DNA from 4 places in the Streptomyces sp. NPDC005962 genome. Region 1 is predicted to be linked to each of the others. Evidence: riboswitches for the same ligand, from Rfam matches in the RefSeq annotation. Region 1 holds a riboswitch; each other region holds the start of a gene.
The links. A riboswitch is a leader RNA that binds a small molecule or an ion and turns the genes downstream of it on or off. The one in region 1 is predicted to bind cobalamin.
Positions count from the first base shown of each region.

Region 1 (5,489 bases):
ACCCTCGACCTGCTCCTCCCCATCGTCGGCTTCGGGCAGGAGGGCGCCTTCGCCCCGCGCGGCGGGTACCAGTGGCTCTCGTACCTCCTGATCGTCACCGGCTGGATTCTGGCCACGACCACCGTGGCGGGCGTCAGCCGTTCGCTGAGCCGTCAGTAGAGAACGGGATCGTGTGTCATCCCGACCGCGTCACTCCTCCGCGAGCACGACGATCGCGTCGCCCTCGTCCAGGACCAGCGGCGCGCCCTTGTCGGGGTTGAGGAAGACACCGTAGGTGGGCGGTACGTCGGCGTGGCGGGCCAGCCGGTAGCCGACGGCCGTCTCGCCGCGCCGCCGTGCCGCCTCGATGACCGTCGCGAAGTTGGCCTCGGCCCCGGGCACCAGGTAGTTGGCGGCCGGTTTGAGGTAGATCTCCGAACCCTCCGGGTCGAAGAGGTCGATGAACACCTTGTAGAGGTCGCGGTTCTCGGTCAGCTGGGTCAGCAGCAGGCTGATGACCTTGGTGCTGACGATGAAGTCGTCGGCCTTGGTGACCTGGGCGATCTCCCGGTTGCTGTCGTCGTTCATCTCCGTGACGATCGAGTACGGGTCGCCGAGCCGCACCTCGATGTCGCGCAAGTGCAGCAGCGTCACCAGCGTCCGGTCGTCGGCGCGCCGGGGGTCGACGGTGTCGTCGGACAGCACCACGATGTGCTGGTAGCGGCCGAGGTCGAGGGACTCCAGGGACGACCTGCGGGTCGGTTCGCACCGCCGGTGGCCGACGGTCAGGTTCCGCAGCCCCTCCGGCACCCCCTTGCGCGGCCGCCGCAGTGCCGCGATGTCCACCGTCGAACCGGGTTCGACGAAGCTGTCCAGCAGCGTGATGAGCTTCGACGCCCGGGAGTTCCAGCCGATCAGCAGGGTGCGGTCCGGCACCGGCGGACGGCCGGGCGCGGTGGTGATCGCCGACGGGACGATCTCGGGCCGGGTGTCGGCGCGCCGTATCAGCAGATCGTCCTCGGCCATCACCAGCAGCTGGTCGTCGGCCCGGACGACGGTGTCCATCGGCGGGTTGACCAGCACCTCGCCGTCGCTCCTGCGCAGCCCGGCGGCCATGCCCAGCGCGTAGTGGCCGAGCGTGTCCGCGTACGACGAACCCGCCAGCGCGGGCTCGTTGCGGAAGTAGAACTCGTTGCCTTCGAAGCTGAGCAGTTCGTTGAAGACGCTGGACAGCCCCGACTGCCGGTGGGCCTGGGCGATGAGCCGTACGGCGATGTCGTCGGCGTCGATGATCAGGGCGCTCGGGCCGGAGGCGAGGCGGGCCGCGGGCAGGTTGTCCGAACTCTCCACGGCCGCCACGACGCTCGGCCGTGTGCCCTTCCACTTGCGGCTGTTGAGCAGCAGAAGCACCTTGATGACGTCCGTGTCGGTGTCGTTCCCGACCGGCGGCAACACCATGATCGACTTGGCGGTGTCGGGGCTCACCAGCTCAAGGTCGCCCCGTTCCAGCGGACTTCCGGAACGGCAGACCACCCGGGTCCGGCCGGTCTCCGGGATGCGGCGGCGGATCTGCTCCTCCATGTCGACCTTGTCGTGGTCGGCGAGGATCACCACACAGGAACGGCGGGTGCTCTGATTGGCCTCCACCAGCTCCGCGATCACCGTGAACACCTGGTCCGACCAGCCCAGCACGATCGTGTGGCCGCGCTCGATCAGATGCGACCGCCCCTTGCGGAGCATCTGTATTCGGTTCTCCAGGCCCGTGGTGAGCACACCGATGAGCGCGCTGACGATGAAGATGCCGCCGATGGTGACCGTGAGCATCAGCACCAGGAACAGCGGTCGGCCAGTGTCCCCGCCCATGGTGCCCGGATCGAGCGTACGCAGCAGACTCATCCAGACGATGCCCGACCAGCCGCCGCTCTTGCGGGTGTCATCGTGGCTGAAGGTGACCGCCAGCGTGGAGACCACGGCTATCAACGCCAGCGAGGCGAGGCCGAGCCAGCCGATCAGGGCGGGCGTCCCCCGGTCCATCGTGCCGTCGAACCAGTACCGCAGCCGGTCCCGCAGCCTCATCGCACGTCCCCATCCCCCCGGCCACCCACCGGACTTACGGTCTCCCAGAGCAGTTGATCATTCTCGCAGGGTTACCCGGGTCCACCGGCCGCCGCGATGGGGGAGACGGCATACGGGCAGGTCACCAGGCGGCGTGGGCCTGCGGACCGGCCTCGACGGACGGTTCGCCGCCCGCCTCGGCGAACGCCTGGAGCGCCTCGATGAGATGACGGCGCTGTCCGGCGGGCATGACGTCGACGATGCGCGCGATCTCCTGGCGGCGCCGATCGGTGACCTCGGCCACGATCCGCCGTCCGGCCGGGGTGAGCGAGATCATGCTCGTACGCCGGTCCTCGGCGGAGACGCCGCGCTCGACCACGCCCGTCGTGACCAGGCGGTCGATCATGCGCATGGCGGTGGACGGCAGGACCCCCAGCTCCGCGGCCAGCCCGGACAGGCTCAGCGGCCCTCCGGCGTCCAGGACGACCAGCATCCGGAACTGCGGCAGCGTGAGGGAGTCCTCCACCGCGGCCAGGGACCGGGCGGAGACGGCGAGGAGCAGCCGGGACGCGGTCAGCACGGCGGTGACCATGGCCTCGGCGTCGGATTCGGGGTCGTGGGGCGCGGGTCCGTGGGTCTCGGGTCCGCCGGACGCGGGCCGGTCGGACTCAACAGGTCCGGTATCCGAGGCATATGTGGCGGTATGTGAGGTATTCGGGGCCTCGGAGTGCGAGGCCTCGATATCGGGCTGGGAGCCTAAGTGACGGCGCGGCATAGGCCCTTTCTACCCTTCGTCCCACCCGGCCGCGCACGCCGCCGCCCGCCCGCCGCCCACCGGTCCACTTCAGGGCAGGGGGATGCCCGATCCGCCGCCACGGCCTAGGCTGGGTCCCGCAGCTGGTTCGCCCTGCCCGCCAGGCAGGCGCGTCGCAAGAGGGAACCCGGTGGAAATCCGGGACTGCCCCGCAGCGGTGAGCGGGAACGACCGCCGTCATACGCACTGGGTCCGGGAGCCGGACCCGGGAAGCGACGGCCAGTAGGTGCCTCGTACGGCACGTCGTCACGACCTGACGTACGTGACGACGTCACAAGGCGCGCCCGCGAGTCCGAAGACCTGCCCGTTGCCCGTGCGCGACCGCTCGCGCGCGGACATCCCGGTGACCTCGAGGGCGGGTCGGCGTACCACCAGGCGGACGCGCGTACCGAACGCGCCGATCCGCCGGGTTCGTCACTCCTTCGCGCCCCCGATCCCGCCGGGATCTTCAAGAGACACGCTCGCGAAGGAGAGCTACGTGACAGCGACATCCGCGGCCGCGGCGGCACGGGCCACCGTGTACGGCTACCCGCGCCAGGGGCACCACCGCGAACTGAAGAAGGCCGTCGAGGGCTACTGGAAGGGCCGGGTCGGCGCCGACGCCCTCCGCGAAACCGCCGCCGACCTGCGCCGGGCGAACTGGCGGCAGCTGGCCGACGCCGGTATCCACGAGGTGCCGACCGGCGACTTCTCGACTTACGACCATGTGCTGGACACCAGCGTCATGGTCGGCGCCGTCCCCGACCGGCACCGCGCCGCCGTCGAAGCCGACGCGCTGGACGGCTACTTCGCCATGGCGCGCGGCAACCAGGAGGCCGCGCCGCTGGAGATGACCAAGTGGTTCGACACCAACTACCACTACCTGGTCCCCGAACTCGGACCCGGCACCGTCTTCAGCGCCAACTCGACGAAGCAGACCGCCGAGCTGTCGGAAGCGGTCACGCTCGGTCACACCGCCCGGCCGGTTCTGGTCGGTCCCGTCACCTACCTCCTGCTCGCCAAGCCCGCCCCCGGCGTCGCGCCGGACTTCGAGCCGCTCACCCTGCTGGACCGGCTGCTGCCGGTGTACGCGGAGGTGCTGGCCGATCTGCGGGCGGCCGGCGCCGAGTGGGTCCAGCTGGACGAACCCGCGCTCGTCCAGGACCGCACCACCGCCGAACTGAACGCCGCCGCCCGCGCGTACCGCGAACTGGGCGCCCTCACCGACCGCCCCCGGCTGCTGGTCGCCTCGTACTTCGACCGCCTCGGCCCGGCCCTGCCGGTCCTGGCCAAGGCACCCGTGGACGGGCTGGCGCTCGACTTCACCGGGCCCGCCGCCGCCAACCTCGACGACCTCGCCGCCGCGGGCGGTCTGCCCGGCAAGCGCCTGGTCGCGGGCGTCGTGGACGGCCGTAACGTATGGATCAACGACCTCGCCGCCTCGCTGTCCACGCTCGGCACCCTGCTCGGCCTCGCCGACCGGGTCGACGTCGCCGCCTCCTGCTCCCTCCTCCACGTCCCCCTCGATACGGCGGCCGAACGCGACATCGACCCCCGGATCGCCCGCTGGCTGGCCTTCGCCCGCCAGAAGACCGCCGAGGTCGCGACCCTCGCCCGCGGCATCGCCCGGGGCACCGGCGCCATCGCCGCCGAACTCGCCGCCAACCGCGCCGACCTGGCCTCCCGGGCCACCTCCGCGCTCACCCGCGACCCGGCCGTACGCGCCCGCGCCGGAGCCGTCACCGACGCCGACGTCCACCGCTCCGCGCCGTACGCCGAGCGCGCCCCGGCCCAGCGCGCCCGGCTGCGGCTGCCCGCGCTGCCGACGACCACCATCGGCTCGTTCCCGCAGACCACCGAGTTGCGCACCGCCCGCGCCGATCTGCGGGCCGGACGCATCGACACCGCCGGATACGAGCAGCGCATCGCGGCCGAGATCCAGGACGTGGTCTCCTTCCAGGAGAAGACCGGCATCGACGTCCTGGTGCACGGTGAGCCCGAACGCAACGACATGGTCCAGTACTTCGCCGAGCAGCTCACCGGCTACCTCGCCACCCAGCACGGCTGGGTGCAGTCCTACGGCACCCGCTACGTCCGCCCCCCGATCCTCGCGGGCGACATCTCCCGGCCCGAGCCCATGACGGTGCGCTGGACGACGTACGCCCAGTCCCTCACCGACCGCCCGGTAAAGGGCATGCTCACCGGCCCCGTCACCATGCTGGCCTGGTCCTTCGTCCGCGACGACCAGCCGCTCGCCGACACCGCCCGCCAAGTGGCCCTCGCCCTGCGCGACGAGGTGTCCGACCTGGAGGCCGCCGGAACCCCGGTCATCCAGGTCGACGAACCCGCCCTGCGCGAAACCCTGCCCCTGCGCACCGCCGACCGCCCGGCCTACCTGGCCTGGGCCACCGAGGCGTTCCGCCTCACCACCGTCGGCGTCCGCCCGGACACCCAGATCCACACCCATATGTGCTACGCCGAGTTCGGGGACATCCTCCCGGCCATCGACGACCTCGACGCCGACGTCATCAGCCTGGAAGCCGCCCGCTCCCATATGGGGGTGGCCAGGGAACTCGCCGACGCCCACTACCCCCGTGAGGTCGGCCCCGGCGTCTACGACATCCACTCGCCCCGCGTCCCCGGCCCCGCCGAAACCGCCGCC
Region 1 is NZ_JBEXVE010000001.1:131,281-136,769, forward strand. It holds gene ABZ370_RS00650 (membrane-associated oxidoreductase) at 1-159, shown strand, start outside; gene ABZ370_RS00655 (potassium transporter TrkA) at 190-2,055, opposite strand; gene ABZ370_RS00660 (MarR family transcriptional regulator) at 2,177-2,626, opposite strand; cobalamin riboswitch at 2,916-3,171, shown strand; gene metE (5-methyltetrahydropteroyltriglutamate--homocysteine S-methyltransferase) at 3,327-5,489, shown strand, end outside.

Region 2 (5,489 bases), on a different contig from region 1:
AAGACCGTGCGGTAGCGGCCGACGGGGATGCCGAGCAGGGTGCACAGCGCCGCCCGCAGCAGGCTGTTGTGCGCCACGACGAGCACCGTACGGTCCGGATGCGCGGCGGCCAGCCGGCGCAGGGCGACGACGGCCCGGGCCGCGGCCGCACCGGGCCGCTCCGAGCCGGGGAAGGCACCGGTCTCGGGGTCGTCGCGGAACGCCCGGACGGCCGCCGCGTCCTCCGCCTCCATCTCGGCGAGGGTGCGGCCCTCGCCCCATCCGAAGTCCATCTCGCGCAGGTCCTCGACGACTTCGGGGACCAGGGACAGCGCGGTGGCGGCCGGTCCGGCGGTGTGCCGCGCGCGGCCGAGCGGGGAACAGGCCACCGCGTCGATCCCACGGCCCCGCACCCAGTGGGCGAGGGCCCGCGCCTGCCGGTGGCCGCGCTCGGTCAACGCGATGTCCGAGATTCCGGCGTACCGGTTCTCCGCGTGCCACACGGTCTCCCCGTGGCGTACGAGCAGCAGTCGGGCGGTCATCCGGGGCTCCCCTGCGTCGGCCAGTGTGTGCGCCATTGCCTCATCACGTATCGAGTGTTAAATCTAGCATCGCTGATGTGATGGAGCACCGAGTTCCGGAGGGCGGCAGGCCATGCGCGCGATCATCGGAGTGGATGTCGGCACCTCCGTCACCAAGGCCGTGGCCTTCGGCCGCGACGGGGCCGCCCTCGCCTCCGCCGCCCGCCCCAGTCGACTGGACCGGCTTCCCGGCGGCCGGGTCGAACAGGACCTGGAGGACGTGCTGCGCACGGTCGCCGAGGTGGTGCGCGAAGTGGCCGCGGCGCTCCCCGGCCCGCCCGCCGCGCTCGCGCTCACCGGCCAGGGCGACGGGCTGTGGCTGCGCGACGAGGCGGGCCGGGCGGTGCGTCCGCCGATCTCCTGGCTGGACGGCCGGGGAGGCGGGACCGTCGCCCGCTGGCGCGCCGACGGCACCCTCGCCGCCCTCTACGCCCTCACGGGCTCCGGGCTGTTCCCGGGCTGCCACGCCCCGCTGCTGCGCTGGCTGGCCGAGCACGAGCCGGAGGCTCTGGAGCGGGCGGCGGTCGCGGGCTACTGCGTGGACGCCGTCGCCCAGCGACTGACGGGCGTCATCACCGTGGACGCCTCCGACGCCTCGCTGCCGTTCCTGGATGTCACCACCCGTACGTATGTGCCGGGCGCCCTGCAGCTGTGCGGACTGGCCGACCACGCCCGGCTGCTGCCCCCGCCCGCCGCGCCCGGCGGCGTCCTCGCGCTGGACGACGAGGGGGCCCGGCTGACCGGGCTGCCGCCCGGACTGCCCGTCGTCTCCGGCCCGTACGACCTTCCGGCGTGCGCCATCGGCAGCGGGGTGCGGGACGTGGGCGACGGACTGCTCACCGTCGGCACCACGCTGGCCTGCCAGGTGCTCACCGACCGCGCGGCGGTGGACCCGGCCGCCGATCCGGCCGGGATGTGGCTGTGCACCCCCGACCCGGACCGCTGGCTGCGCGCGATGCCCGCGATGGTCGGCACCGCCGCGCTGCGATGGGTGCTCGATCTCACAGGGACGACCACGGCCGAGTTGGACGCCCTGCTCGCGCAGAGCCCGCCGGGCGCGAACGGGGTGACCGCGCTGCCCTTCCTGTCCGGCGCCGGGGAGCGCGCCCCGTTCGTGGAACCCGCCGCCCAGGGGCGGTTGGACGGCCTCGGCCTCGCCACCACCCGTGCCGACGCCGTACGGGCCGTCTGCGAGGCCATCGCCTACGCGGCCCGCCACTGCCTGGAGGCGGCCGGGCTCTCGGGGCGGCTCGCGCTGTGCGGCGGAGGCGTACGGTCCGCCGCCTGGACGGAGATTTTCGCCCATGTGATGGGTCACCCGGTGGTCGTCCCGGACGAGCCGGAAGTCGGCGCGCGGGGCGCCGTCGCGGTCGCCTGGCGGTCGCTGGGCGACCCCGTGGACGCGTCCCACTGGCGCGCCGCTTCCCGTACCGTCGAGCCCCGGAGCGAGCTTCTCGGCGCCTACGGGGACGGCTACGCGGGCTACCGCGAGCGCCTCGCCCGTGCCCTGGACGAATGGCGGACGAGCGGTCCGGGAAGCTAGTTTTCCCTGGGATTCCAGCGCGGCCAAAGCCGACGCGACTAGCACATTTATGCGAATCCACCCAGCTGACGACACAACATCTGGGGGCGCGTGCGCAGCGCGACACAAGATGTATGCTCGTGCTCGCTGTCGCCGCAGGGGAATCCGGTGCGAATCCGGAACTGTCCCGCAACGGTGTACGTGTGCGCTTTCGCGTACCCGTGAGTCCGATGACCTGCCGACGGCCGTCTGCATACGTCCGGGCCTCGCGGGTTGGGTCGATGGACGCTGCGCGGTGTGCCCTGAAGCGGAATCGGCATGCCCGTGAGCGGCCATCGCGCACCGCCCTCGAAGGCCCCCAGCCGAGCGAGGGAGAACACTTCAGTGACCATCGCGCCCGCCGATCCGGTTTCAGAGGCAACGGACTTCACGGCAGCGGCCGACGCGCCCGGGACCGCCCTGCTGCGGACCCTGACGGCGCTCACCGCCGACCTGCCCGCCACCGACCCCGGCAGGGTCGCGGCCGCCGCCCTGCGCGGCCGCCACCCCGGTTCGGACGAGGCGGAGTTGCGTTCCCTGGCGACCGAGGCGTCGGCCGGGCTCATCGGCGAGGAGCCGGAGTACTCCAAGCTCGCCGCGCGGCTGCTGACCCGCGCGATCGCCGATGAGGCGGCCGGGCAGGGTGCGGACTCCTTCTCCGCCTCCGTCGCCGTGGGCCACCGCGAGGGCCTGATCGCCGACTCCACCGCCGAGTTCGTCACCACCCACGCCGCCCGGCTGGACGCGCTGGTCGACCAGGCGCTGGCCGACGGCGCCGACGACCGCTTCGGCTACTTCGGGCTGCGCACCCTGCACAGCCGGTATCTGCTGCGCCACCCGATCACCCGTCAGGTCGTCGAGACCCCGCAGCACTTCCTGCTGCGGGTGGCCTGCGGGCTCGCCGAGGACCTGTCCGAGCGGGCGGTGGGCGACGTCGCCGAGCTGTACCGGATGACCAGCACGCTGTCGTACCTGCCCAGCTCCCCCACGCTGTTCAACTCCGGCACCCGGCACCCGCAGATGTCGTCCTGCTACCTGCTGGACTCGCCGCTGGACGAGCTGGACTCGATCTACAACCGCTACCACCAGGTGGCGCGGCTGTCGAAGCACGCGGGCGGCATCGGCCTGTCGTACTCGCGCATCCGCGCCCGCGGTTCGCTGATCCGTGGCACCAACGGGCACTCCAACGGCATCGTGCCGTTCCTGCGCACGCTCGACGCCTCCGTGGCGGCCGTCAACCAGGGCGGCCGGCGCAAGGGCGCGGCCTGCGTCTACCTGGAGACCTGGCACGCGGACCTGGAGGAGTTCCTGGAGCTGCGGGACAACACGGGCGAAGAGGCCCGCCGCACCCACAACCTCAACATCGCGCACTGGATTCCGGACGAGTTCATGCGCCGGGTCGAGGCGGACGCCGACTGGTCGCTGTTCTCGCCGGCGGACGCGCCCGAGCTGGTCGACCTGTGGGGTGACGAGTTCGACGCCGCGTACCGGAAGGCCGAGGCGGAGGGCCGGGCGCTCAAGCAGGTTCCGGCGCGCCAGCTGTACTCCCGGATGATGCGCACCCTCGCGCAGACCGGCAACGGCTGGATGACGTTCAAGGACGCCGCCAACCGCACCGCCAACCAGACCGCCGAGGCGGGCCGGGTCGTCCACTCCTCCAACCTGTGCACCGAGATCCTGGAGGTCACCAACGACGGCGAGACGGCCGTCTGCAACCTCGGCTCGGTCAACCTCGCCGCCCACCTGGGCGAGGGCGGCGAGATGGACTGGGAGCGGCTGGACAAGACGGTCCGGACCGCCGTGACCTTCCTCGACCGCGTGGTGGACATCAACTTCTACCCCACCGAGGAGGCCGGGGCGTCCAACTCCCGCTGGCGCCCGGTGGGTCTGGGGCTGATGGGCCTCCAGGACGTCTTCTTCCGGCTGCGGCTGCCGTTCGACTCGGCCGAGGCGACGGCGCTCTCCACCCGGATCTCCGAGCGCATCATGCTCGCCGCGTACGAGGCGTCCTGCGACCTCGCCGAGCGCCACGGCCCCCACCCGGCCTGGGCCGAGACCCGCACCGCGCGCGGCGTGCTCCACCCGGACCACTACACCGGCGCCACGGCCACCTGGCCCGAGCGCTGGGAGGCTCTGCGGACGCGGATGGCGACGACCGGCATGCGCAACTCGCTGCTGCTGGCCATCGCGCCGACCGCCACCATCGCCTCCATCGCGGGCGTGTACGAGTGCATCGAGCCGCAGGTCTCCAACCTCTTCAAGCGCGAGACGCTCAGCGGTGAGTTCCTCCAGGTCAACAACTACCTGGTGAACGACCTCAAGAAGCTCGGCGTATGGGACACCCAGACCCGTGACGCGCTGCGCGAGGCCAACGGCTCGGTCCAGGACCTCTCCTGGGTGCCGCAGGAGGTACGGGATCTGTACCGGACCGCGTGGGAGATCCCGCAGCGCGCCCTGATCGACATGGCGGCGGCCCGCACCCCGTACCTCGACCAGAGCCAGTCGCTGAACCTCTTCATGGCCGCGCCGACCATCGGCAAGCTCAGCTCGATGTACGCGTACGCCTGGAAGCGCGGCATCAAGACGACCTACTACCTGCGCTCCCGCCCGGCGACCCGGATCGCCCAGAGCGCCCGCGGTGGCGCCGCCACGGCCGCCGTCCCCGTCCCCGGCACCCCCGGCACCGTCCCCGCCCAGCAGGCGCCCGCCGACGACGAGGCGGTCGCCTGCTCCCTGGAAAACCCCGAGTCCTGCGAGGCCTGCCAGTAATGCCCACCGCATCCGAGATGACCACCGCGACCACCGCGACGGATCACACCAAGAACCTGCTCGACCCCGGGTTCGAGCTGACCCTGCGGCCGATGCGGTACCCGGAGTTCTACGACCGCTACCGGGACGCGATCAAGAACACCTGGACCGTGGAAGAGGTCGACCTCCACTCGGACGTCACCGACCTCGCCAAGCTCTCCCCCGGTGAGCAGCACATGATCAGCCGACTGGTGGCGTTCTTCGCGACCGGCGACTCGATCGTCTCCAACAACCTGGTGCTGACGCTCTACAAGCACATCAACTCCCCCGAGGCGCGGCTGTACCTGTCGCGGCAGCTCTTCGAGGAGGCCGTGCACGTCCAGTTCTATCTGACCCTGCTGGACACCTATCTGCCCGACCCGGACGACCGGGCGGCGTCCTTCGCGGCCGTCGAGAACATCCCCTCCATCCGGGAGAAGGCGGAATTCTGCTTCCGCTGGATGGACTCGGTGGAGAAGATCGACCGGCTGGAGTCCAGGTCCGACCGGCGCCGCTTCCTGCTCAACCTGATCTGCTTCGCGGCGTGCATCGAGGGGCTGTTCTTCTACGGCGCCTTCGCC
Region 2 is NZ_JBEXVE010000013.1:4,085-9,573, reverse strand. It holds gene ABZ370_RS22300 (histidine phosphatase family protein) at 1-521, opposite strand, end outside; gene ABZ370_RS22295 (FGGY-family carbohydrate kinase) at 634-2,103, shown strand; cobalamin riboswitch at 2,200-2,340, shown strand; gene ABZ370_RS22290 (ribonucleoside-diphosphate reductase subunit alpha) at 2,467-4,890, shown strand; gene ABZ370_RS22285 (ribonucleotide-diphosphate reductase subunit beta) at 4,908-5,489, shown strand, end outside.
Region 2: linked by a shared signal. The riboswitch ahead of ABZ370_RS22290 (ribonucleoside-diphosphate reductase subunit alpha) and the one ahead of metE (5-methyltetrahydropteroyltriglutamate--homocysteine S-methyltransferase) in region 1 are both predicted to bind cobalamin.

Region 3 (5,489 bases), on a different contig from region 1:
CGCCGCCCGGACGGCGAGCGGGAGCAGGGCGGCGGGGGTGCGCCGCGCCGTCGCGAGGGCGCGCAGGGTGGCCCGCCAGTCAAGCACCGGGGAGTCCAGGACGATGCCGCTGATCCGGTGCCGCAGTGCGGAGTTGGCGGCCGCGTGCAGGGCCATGGAGGCGCCGGTGGACCAGCCGTGCAGGACGACGCTCTCCGCCCCGTAGCGGACCGCGTAGCGGATGGCGGCGTCGAGGTCGCGCCACTCCGTCTCGCCGAGGTGGCTGATGCCGTCGGGCGGGCGCGGGGCGCCGGGGTCGCCGCGGTACGCGAGGTCGAGCACCGGTATCCGCAGCCGGTGCAGCAGCTCCATGACGACCATGGGGTGTTCCCGGGTGGTGCCCAGGCCATGGGTGGTGATCACCCAGGTGGTGCGCTCGCCGGGCAGGAACCAGGCGGGCAGCGGCCCGAGTTCGCCGGGAATGTCGACATCGGCGTGGTCGAGGCCGAGCGCGTCCCGCGGGTTGCCGGTGTACACCTGCGGGGTGAGCCGTACCCGGGTGCCCGTGTCGAGGGTTCCGTGCGTGACCCGCTCCAGGCGGCGTACGACGCAGTCGGCGGGGTGCGGAACGCCCTCGTCCACCGGGCCGACGACGGCGTGGCACATCCGGCCGACGAGACCGTAGGTGCCGGGGCGCAGCGAGGCGAGCGAACGGGTGAGGGTGATCCGCCCGTCGCCGGTGGCGTGCACCGTCAGCGGTGGCTCGTTCGGCAGCGGCCGGTCGGGCGCCGGTCTGAGCGCAGCGTCGGTGACGTACCGGCCCGCCGCCACCGCGGCCGCGCCGACACCGAGCAGAGTGGTGGCGGCAGCGACCGCCGTTGTCCGCACACGCATCCCTCCCAGTGTGGGCGGGGAGCGGCGGACCGGCCAGCGGGATGGGCTGTTTCGGGCCCCGCCAGGACCGGTCCAGGACCCGTCCGGGGCCGGGCGGCGGCCGCGCTACGGCTGGGCGGCGTCCCCGGCGTCCCCGGCGGGCTGCTGGCCGTAGCCGCTGAGCTTGGCCGCGGCGCGCTCCAGTTCGGCGGGCGGGAGGAGGGTGGGGGTATGGCCGGGAACGGCGGCCGCGGCCAGCCAGACCTGGCACATCCACTCCAGCTGGGCGGTGCGGTCGTACGCCTGGTCCAGCGTCGCGCCGTATACGACGGTGCCGTGGTTGCGCAGCAGACAGCCGGAGCGGTCGCGCAGCGCGTGCAGCATGTTTTCGGCCAATTCATCAGTTCCGTAGAGCGCGTAGTCGGCGACCCGGACCGGCCCGCCGAGCGCGGCGGTCATGTAGTGGATCGCGGGGAGTTCACCGACGAGCGTGGAGACCGCGGTGGCGTGAACGGCATGGGTGTGGACGATGGCTGAGGCGTCGTCCGTGTGACGGTAGACGGCGAGGTGCATGGGGAGCTCGCTGGTGGGCGCGAGCGTGCCCAGCACCTGGCGGCCGTCGAGGTCGACGCCGACCGCGTCACGCGGGCCGAGCCGGTCGTACGGGACGCCGCTCGGGGTCACCAGGACGGTGTCGCCGACCCGGACCGACACATTGCCCGAGGTGCCGACGACGAGCCCGTCGGCGGTGGTTCTGCGGGCCGTCCGCACCACATGCGCCCAGGCCTGCCGCAGGGGCTGGGTCAGCCTCGGCTGCGGCCGTCGCGCCGACTGCGTCCGTCGTACGGACTGCGGCTGTCGTGCCGATCGCGGCTCCGTCATGGGCCCTCACCTCCGGGCGTGATCCTTCCACAGGAACACCGGACGGAGCGGCTTACATCAGCCCGATGTATGGATGTCAAATACCGTATGGCGAAAGGGAGTCCGGTCGAAAACCAGCCGTTCTCACACCACCGCGCCCGCGTCACCATGAAGCCCGCCTCAGTTCATCTCCCGTTCACCCAGTTTCCTTACGTTCACCGTGGCACTGACCGCCCTCCGAACTGATTGACCGGGTGTATGGAACACATCACGCTTCTCATCGGGATCGTGATCGTCACGGCCTTGGTGTTCGACTTCACGAACGGCTTCCACGACACGGCCAACGCCATGGCCACCACCATCTCCACCGGAGCACTCGGTCCCCGGGTCGCGGTGGCGATGTCGGCAGTCCTGAACCTCGTCGGCGCCTTCCTCTCCATAGAGGTCGCCAAGACCATCTCCGGCGGCATCATCGACGAGGGGTCCGGCATCCAGCCCGAGGTGATCTTCGCGGGGCTGGTCGGCGCGATCCTCTGGAATCTGGTGACCTGGCTGGCCGGTCTTCCGTCCAGCTCCTCACACGCCCTCTTCGGCGGCCTCATCGGCGCCACCGTGGTCTCCGTCGGCATGGACGGGGTCAACGGCGACGCGGTCGTCATGAAGGTCCTCATCCCGGCCGTGGCCGCGCCGGTCGTGGCGGGCATCGCCACGGTGGCCGCCACCCGGCTCACCTACCGGCTGGCCCGCGACCGGGCCGCGGAGGACACCGCGAAGGGCTACCGCGCCGGGCAGATCGCCTCGGCCGCCCTGGTATCCCTGGCCCACGGCACCAACGACGCACAGAAGACCATGGGCGTCATCACCCTCGCGCTGGTCACCGGCGGCGTCATCGCCCCCGACTCCGACCCGCCCATGTGGGTGATCGTCTCCGCCGGTCTCGCCATCGCCCTCGGCACCTACCTGGGCGGCTGGCGCATCATCCGCACCATGGGCAAGGGCATCACCGACATCCAGCCGCCGCAGGGCTTCGCCGCCCAGACCGGCGCCGCGACCGTCATCCTGGCCTCCTCCCACATCGGTTTCGCGCTGTCCACCACGCAGGTCTGCTCGGGCGCCGTCATGGGCGCGGGCGTCGGCCGCAAGGGCGGGGTGGTGCGCTGGTCGACCGCGGGCCGCATGGTCGTCGCGTGGGTGCTGACCCTCCCGGCCGCCGGTCTGGTGGCCGCCGGTGCGGCGCTCCTGGCCGGCCAGGGCAGCGGGGGCATCGCCGCGGTCGCCGTCCTCGCGGTGCTCGGCTGCGGTGTCATCTGGGTGCTCTCGCGGCGCAAGCCGGTGGACGCCAGCAACGTGAACGCGCCGGGTGCGGAGTCCGCCGAGCCGGTCGGTGTCGTCACCGCCGCCGTGCGGTCGGTGGCCCCGCCGCCCGCCGGGAAGGCCGCCTCGGCCGGGTCCGCACAGCCGACGACCGTGTCTGCCACCGCCGGCACCGACGGCACGCGCGGCACGGATACCCGGAACGCCTCGTCCCCCTCCGCACCCACTCCCGCCGCCGCGGGAACCCGTTCCAGCAGCTGACAGGGAGCACACACCATGCAGATCGACTGGGCGGCACTCGGCCAGGTCTTCGGCATCAGCCTCGCGGCAACGGTCGGCGTCGTAGGGGTCTTCACCCTGGGCATCATGGGCACCTCCCGTACGGCTCAGGCGCAGCCCCAGGCCACCGCGGGCGGCGCGTCCCCGGTTGCGCGCACCGGCGCGTACGCCTGTTTCGCGCTGTGCGCCGCGGTGGTGGCGTACGGCATCTATCTGATCGTGGCCTGAAAGCCACGGAAGCCGCGGGGCGGTGGGCGCTATCGGCGCCCGCCGCCCCGCGGTCGTTGCCAGGTGTGCGCCTGTGGAGCTCCGCACACTCTGGCATCGCAGGTCAAATGCGAGTTGACGGCCATTCGCACCCCATGGTGGACTTCCCGAGCCAAACGGCGGCAGGAGAGGAAGCCGGTGAGAATCCGGCGCGGTCCCGCCACTGTCACCGGGGAGCGCTCTCCCCTCACCGCAAGGGGTCACGGCCGTCCGTAGCGAGGAGGGCTGGAAGACCGGGAGAGCCGCCGATCCGGGAGCCAGGAGACTTTCACCGCCGGTCACGTCGAACCAGGGCGCGGACCCTGAGTGAGGACATACCGCCATGCCCGGCACTGCCACGCCGTCAGCTCCAACTGTCCGTATGCTCGGCGGCGGTCCCCGCCGCAGAGGCATGACGGCGGTCTGAAGGATGCGTGCCGATCACGCCTCGTACGCGTGCGGCGCCGCACTCGGCTTCCTCGGCGACCTCGCCACGGGCGATCCGCGCCGCGGCCATCCGGTGGCCGCGTTCGGGCGCGCCGCCGCGGCCGTCGAGCGGCGGCTGTGGCGCGACCACCGCGGTTCCGGGGCCCTGCACACCGCGCTGTGCGCGGGCGGTGCGGCCGCCGGTGCCGCGCTGCTGGCGCGTACCGTACGCACCCTCGTGGGGCCCTCCCGTGCCGCCGACGCCGCGCTGACCGCCGCCACCACCTGGGCCGTGCTGGGCGGTACCTCGCTGGTCCGGGAGGCCCGGGCCATCGGTGACGCGCTGGCCGCCGGGGACGTCGACGCCGCGCGGGAGCGGCTGCCCCATCTGTGCGGACGCGATCCGCAGGCCCTGGACGAGCGGCAGATCGCGCGGGCGGTCGTCGAGTCGGTGGCCGAGAACACCTCGGACGCGGTGGTGGGCGCGCTGGTGTGGGGGGCCGTGGCCGGGGTGCCGGGGCTCGTCGGCTTCCGGGCCGTCAACACGCTGGACGCCATGGTGGGCCACAAGTCGGCCCGATACCGCCGGTTCGGCTGGGCCGCGGCCCGGCTGGACGACGCCGCGGGCTGGCCCGGCGCCCGTCTCACCGCGGTGCTGGCCACCCTCGCCGGGCCCGACCCGCGCGGCGCGCGGCGCGCCTGGCGCGCCGACGGCGGACGCCACCCGAGCCCCAACGCGGGCCCGGTGGAGGCGTCGTTCGCGGGCGCGCTGGGCGTCCGGCTGGGCGGCACGCTGACGTACGGGGGCCGGGTCGAGCACCGCCCCGTGCTGAACCCGGGCGGCCGTCCCGTGACGGCGGCCGACATCCCGCGCGCGATCCGCCTCTCGCGGCGGGTGGCGGCGCTGGCCCTGCTCACCACCGTCGCGGCTCGCTCCGGTGCCCCTCAGGGCTCCGGAGCCGATCAGGAAAGGGTGAACCGATGACCCTGGGGGGCGGACTGCTCATCGCGGGGACGACCTCGGACGCCGGTAAGAGCGTCGTCACGGCGGGCATCTGCCGCTGGCTGGCGCGCAAAGGGCTCCGGGTCGCCCCGTTCAAGGCGCAGAACATGTCGCTCAACTCCTTCGTCACCAAGGACGGCGCCGAGATCGGGCGGGCCCAGGCCATGCAGGCCGCCGCCGCGCGCGCCGAACCGAGCGCCCTGATGAACCCGGTCCTGCTGAAGCCGGGCAGCGACCGCAGCAGCCAGGTGGTGCTGCTCGGCAAGCCGGTGGGCGAGATGAGCGCGCGTGGCTACCACGCGGAGTGGCGGCGCGAAGGCCTCCTGGAGACCGTCACCGACTGTCTGAACGAGCTGCGGCGCACCCACGACGCGGTGATCTGCGAGGGCGCGGGCAGCCCGGCCGAGATCAATCTGCGCCGTACCGACATCGTCAACCTGGGGCTGGCCCGGGCCGCCGGGCTGCCGGTCGTCGTGGTCGGGGACATCGACCGCGGCGGCGTCTTCGC
Region 3 is NZ_JBEXVE010000012.1:193,579-199,067, reverse strand. It holds gene ABZ370_RS21900 (hypothetical protein) at 1-873, opposite strand, end outside; gene ABZ370_RS21895 (class II aldolase/adducin family protein) at 979-1,734, opposite strand; gene ABZ370_RS21890 (inorganic phosphate transporter) at 1,972-3,288, shown strand; gene ABZ370_RS21885 (hypothetical protein) at 3,304-3,534, shown strand; cobalamin riboswitch at 3,701-3,841, shown strand; gene ABZ370_RS21880 (cobalamin biosynthesis protein) at 3,983-4,963, shown strand; gene ABZ370_RS21875 (cobyric acid synthase) at 4,960-5,489, shown strand, end outside.
Region 3: linked by a shared signal. The riboswitch ahead of ABZ370_RS21880 (cobalamin biosynthesis protein) and the one ahead of metE (5-methyltetrahydropteroyltriglutamate--homocysteine S-methyltransferase) in region 1 are both predicted to bind cobalamin.

Region 4 (5,489 bases), on a different contig from region 1:
AGCCGGGTGTGGCCCGACGTGGCCTCCCGCACCAGATCGTCCACTTCCCCGAGCACCCGCCGGGCCTGCGCCACCACCCGCAGTCCGGTGCCGGTCGGGGTCACTGTCCGGGAGGTACGCCGCAACAGGCGTACCCCGAGGGCGCGTTCGAGCGAGGCCAGCGTGCGGGACACGGCCGCCTGCGACACCCCGAGCGCGATGGCGGCGTCGGTGAACGTGCCCTCGTCCACGATCGCGACGAGACAGCGCAGCTGCCGCAGCTCCACATCCATAACCACAGCGTATAGGTACGACGCTCAACGCATTTTGCGCAACGATCGCCCGACCGCACGATCGGGGTATGGACGCAGCCCACGCCACCGCTCCCGCTCCTGCCCCCGCGCACCGGACCGCCCCGTCACACCCCACCAGCGCCAGCGATCCGGACCGGAAACCGGCCGGGACGCCGCTGTCCGGTGTGCTCACCATGGCCGGCAGCGGCCTGTCCAACCAGACCGGCGCCGCGATCGGCTCCCTCGCCTTCCCCGTCCTCGGGGCCACCGGCGTCGTCGCGGTACGCCAGTACGTCGCCGCCGTCGTCCTGCTGGCCGTCGGCCGCCCCCGCTGGCGGTCCTTCACCAAGGAGCAGTGGTGGCCGGTGGTGCTGCTGGCCCTGGTCTTCGGCGCCATGAACCTGTCCCTGTACAGCGCCATCGACCGCATCGGCCTCGGGCTGGCGGTGACCCTGGAGTTCCTCGGCCCGCTGACCATCGCCCTGTCCGCCTCCCGCCGCCGCACGGACGCGTGCTGCGCGCTGGTCGCCCTGGCGGGCGTGGTCACGCTGATGCGCCCTCAGCCGTCGACCGACTACACGGGCCTCGGGCTCGGGCTGCTGGCCGCCGCCTGCTGGGCGTCGTACATCCTGCTCAACCGCACCGTCGGCCGCCGTGTCCCCGGCGCGCAGGGGTCGGCGGCCGCCGCGGCGCTCTCCGCCGTGCTGTTCCTGCCCGTCGGCATCGTCATCGCCGTCCAGCACCCGCCGACGCCGGGGGCGGCCGGGTACGCCATCGCCGCCGGTGTCCTCTCCTCCGCCGTGCCCTACCTCTCCGACCTGTTCACCCTGCGCCGGGTGCCCGCCCAGACCTTCGGGCTCTTCATGAGCGTCAACCCGGTCCTCGCCGCGGTCGTCGGATGGATCATCCTCGGCCAGAGCCTGGGGTGGACGGAGTGGGCGAGCGTCGGCGCCATCGTCGCGGCCAACGCGCTCAGCATCCTCACCTCGCGCGCGTGACCGCGACACCTCGCGCTTCGACCGCGACCTCGCGCGCGCGACCGTAGCTGAAAGTGCCTCACTTGCCGGTTTTGCGGGGTGCCGCCTACAGTTGCCGGGCCGTGGTGTTCGGGAAGCCGGTGGGAAACCGGAGCGGCCCTCGCCACTGTGATCGGGGAGTTCCCGTCCCGTTCCGAGGCCTCAGCAGCAGGCCGCGGAGCCACTGGCCGCAAGGGCGCGGCCGGGAAGGCAGGGGCGGTCGCGTCGACCCGTCAGCCAGGAGACCGGCCGCGGCATCTCACGAAGTGATCCACGAGGTGCTGGAGCGTGACCGCATGACCCTGCCCACCGCAACGCGCTGGCGGCGCGAGGACACCGTCCGGACCGCCGGGCTGCTGGCGGTGATCGTCGCCCTGCACGCCGTCGCCTTCGGCCTGCTCTTCCTGGTCGTCGCGCCCCAGCACTACGAGGCCGGGGCCAGGACGTTCGGCGTCGGCCTCGGGATCACCGCGTACACCCTCGGCATGCGGCACGCCTTCGACGCCGACCACATCGCCGCCATCGACAACACCACCCGCAAGCTGATGGCCGACGGCAAGCGGCCGGTGTCGGTGGGCTTCTGGTTCGCGCTCGGCCACTCCAGCGTCGTCGTCCTGCTGGCCGCGCTGGTCGCGGGCGGTACGCAGCTCGCGGGCACCCTGGTGAACGAGAACTCCGGCACCCACCAGGTGCTCGGCGTCATCGGCACCACCGTGTCCGGAACCTTCCTCTACCTCATCGCCGCGCTCAACCTGGTCGCCCTGCTCGGCATCCTGCGGGTCTTCAGGGCGATGCGCGCCGGGCAGTTCGACGAGACGGAGCTGGAGGCGCACCTGGACGCGCGCGGCTTCATGAACCGCGTCCTGGGCCGCTTCACGAAGTCCATCACCCGGCCCGGCCAGATGTACCCGCTCGGTTTCCTCTTCGGGCTCGGCTTCGACACCGCCACCGAGGTCACGCTGATGGTGATGGCCGGAAGCGGCGCCGCCGCGGGGCTGCCCTGGTACGCGATCCTGTGCCTGCCGCTGCTCTTCGCCGCCGGGATGAGCCTCTTCGACACCCTCGACGGCACCTTCATGAACTTCGCCTACCAGTGGGCGTTCTCCAACCCGGTCCGCAAGGTGTTCTACAACCTGGCCATCACCGGTCTGTCCATCGCGGTGGCCTTCCTCATCGGCACCATCGAGCTGGTCGGCGTCCTCCACGACAAGCTCGCCCTGCGGGACGCCGTCACCGGCTGGATATCCGCGCTGAACCTGGACAACGTCGGGTTCATCATCGTCGGGCTGTTCGTCGTGGTGTGGGCCGCGGCGCTGGCCTACTGGCGGATCGCCAAGGTCGAGCAGCGCTGGTCCGTCCGCACCGCCCCGGCCACCGCGGACGGCGACGGCGGCTGACGCCCCCGCGGCCCGGGGCCGGAGCCGGGGGCGTCCGTCCGGGTGACTGTGGTGGGGCGGGACCGACATGGCGGCCGCCGAACGGGAACCCGCATGGTGGCGCCCGGACGGTCCGGCCGCCCCCGCACCGGGAAGGCGGTACCGCTATGGGCCTGCCCCGTAACCGTGCACACGGCACCGTGACGCAGTGGCTGATCGGCGACCACCTCGTGTCCGGCCCGATGGAGCCGGGGGAGGAGATCGCGCTGCGCGTGGACCAGACGCTCACCCAGGACGCCACCGGCACCCTGGTGATGCAGGAGCTGGAGGCGCTGGCGCTGGACCGGGTCCGCACGCAGGTCAGCGTCCAGTACGTCGACCACAACATCCTCCAGGCCGACGAGCGCAACGCCGAGGACCACCTCTTCCTGCGCTCGGCCGCCCGCCGCTTCGGCCTGTGGTTCTCCAAGCCCGGCAACGGGGTCTCCCACCCGACCCATATGCAGCACTTCGGCGCTCCCGGCAGAACACTCGCCGGGTCCGACTCGCACACCTGCGCGGGCGGCTCGCTGGGCATGCTGGCGATTGGCACCGGCGGTCTGGAAGTCGCCCTCGCCATGGCCGGACGGCCGCTCCACCTCACCATGCCGAAGATCTGGGGCATCCGGCTGACCGGGGAACTGCCGCCCTGGGTCAGCGCCAAGGACGTGATCCTGGAGATGCTGCGCCGTCACGGGGTGCAGGGCGGCGTCCAGCGCGTGCTGGAGTATCACGGGCCCGGGCTGGCCTCCCTCACCGCCATGGACCGGCACGTCATCGCGAACATGGGGGCGGAACTCGGCGCCACCACCACCGTCTTCCCCGCCGACGACGCGGTGCGCCGCTTCCTCGACGGGGTCGGGCGCGGCGGGGACTTCACCGAGATCGTCGCGGACGAGGACGCCTCGTACGACCTCGACGAGGAGATCGACCTGTCGTCGCTGGAGCCGCTGATCGCACGGCCCACCTCGCCGGGCAACGTCGTACCGGTCCGGGAGGCCGCCGGGGAGCCCATCGGACAGGTGGTCATCGGCTCCTCCGCCAACCCCGGGTTCCGCGACTTCGCCGTACCGGCGGCCATGGTGGCCGGGCGGCAGACGGCGCCCGAGGTGAGCTTCGACATCAACCCGACGTCCCGCGAGATCCTCCAGGACCTGACGCGTTCCGGCGCCACCTTCGACCTGATCGCCGCCGGTGGCCGTATCCACCAGTCGGGCTGTCTCGGCTGCATCGGCATGGGACAGGCCCCCGCCGCGGGGCGCAACTCGCTGCGTACCTTCCCGCGCAACTTCCCCGGCCGCTCCGGCACCGAGGACGACGCGGTGTGGCTGTGCTCGCCGGAGACCGCCACGGCCTCCGCGCTGACCGGCGTCATCACGGACCCGCGCGACTGGGCCGACCGCCTGCCGGTGGCCCCTCCCGCACCGGACACCCCCGTACCGGCGTCGGTCAACGACGCCATGCTGGAGCCACCGCTGCCGCCGGACGAGGCCCACCGCGTCCGGCTGCGGCGCGGCCCCAACATCTCGGCCCTGCCCGACCTCGACCCGCTGCCGGACACCCTCGAAGGCCCGGTGCTCCTCAAGGCCGGTGACGACGTCTCGACGGACGAGATCTCCCCGGCCGGGGCGAAGGCCCTGCCCTACCGGTCCAACATCCCGAAGCTGGCCGAGTTCACCCTCACCCGGCTGGACCCCGACTACCCGCGGCGTGCCGCGTCGGTACGGGACGACGGCGGGCACCTCATTGTCGCCGGTGAGAACTACGGGCAGGGCTCGTCCCGCGAACACGCCGCCATCACCCCGCGCTACCTCGGGCTACGAGCCGTCATCGCCAAGACGTACGCCCGCATCCACTGGCAGAACCTCGCCAACTTCGGTGTCCTCGCCCTCGAATTCGACGATCCCGGCGACTACGAGCGCATCGGGGCCGACGACCGGCTGCGGCTGTCCGGTCTGCACGAGGCCCTCGCCCGGACGGACGACCGTACCCTGCGGGTACGCAATGTCACCCGGGACGAGGAGTACCTGCTGCGCCACCGACTCTCCCCCCGGCAGTGCGAGGCGGTTCTCGCGGGCGGCGTCATCCCCGCGCTCGCCCGCTGAGGGGTTCTCGTCCGCCGACGGGCCGTCATCGGGCCCCGCGGGTATGCATACGGGTCCGGGCGCCGGGTACCCGCGCCCCACGCTGTCGGCGAGTCCCCCGGGGGAACACGATGGCCAGGCTCTTCCGGTCCAGAATGAGGGCCGGTGGAGCCGCCTCCAGGGGCGGCGGCCGGTCGTATCAGTCGTCCAGGCCGCCGCTCTCACAGACCTGGCGGGCGATGTCCCGCAGCTTGATGTTGCGTTCCTGGGACACCCGCCGCAGCATATTGAAGGCGTCGTCCTCGCCGACCTTGAGGCGTTCCATGAGGATGCCCATGGCCTCGCCGATGGCGTGCCGGGTGGAGAGCGCCTGCTGGAGCTGGTCGGCGGTGCGGGCGCTGGAGAAGGCGACCGCGGCGTGCGAGGCCAGCAGCCACCCGGCCGTCTCGCTGCCCTTGGTGAAGGCGCCCGTGCTCCGCGAGTAGAGATTCAGCGAACCGAGTTCCTCTTCCCGGGTGTAGAGCAGGAACCCCATCATGCTCCCGATGCCCAGCGCATGGGCCCGGCGCCCGTACTCGGGCCACCTCTCCTGGGGCTCGGCGACATCTCTGATCCGGTAGACGGGTTCGCTGCGGAGCGCGGCGTCGAAGCACGGGCCTTCGCCGGTGTGCTCCTGCAACTGATCGGAGCGGACCACCAGCC
Region 4 is NZ_JBEXVE010000002.1:398,736-404,224, forward strand. It holds gene ABZ370_RS05345 (LysR family transcriptional regulator) at 1-272, opposite strand, end outside; gene ABZ370_RS05350 (EamA family transporter) at 341-1,270, shown strand; cobalamin riboswitch at 1,356-1,557, shown strand; gene ABZ370_RS05355 (HoxN/HupN/NixA family nickel/cobalt transporter) at 1,585-2,685, shown strand; gene ABZ370_RS05360 (aconitate hydratase) at 2,832-4,808, shown strand; gene ABZ370_RS05365 (GAF and ANTAR domain-containing protein) at 4,987-5,489, opposite strand, start outside.
Region 4: linked by a shared signal. The riboswitch ahead of ABZ370_RS05355 (HoxN/HupN/NixA family nickel/cobalt transporter) and the one ahead of metE (5-methyltetrahydropteroyltriglutamate--homocysteine S-methyltransferase) in region 1 are both predicted to bind cobalamin.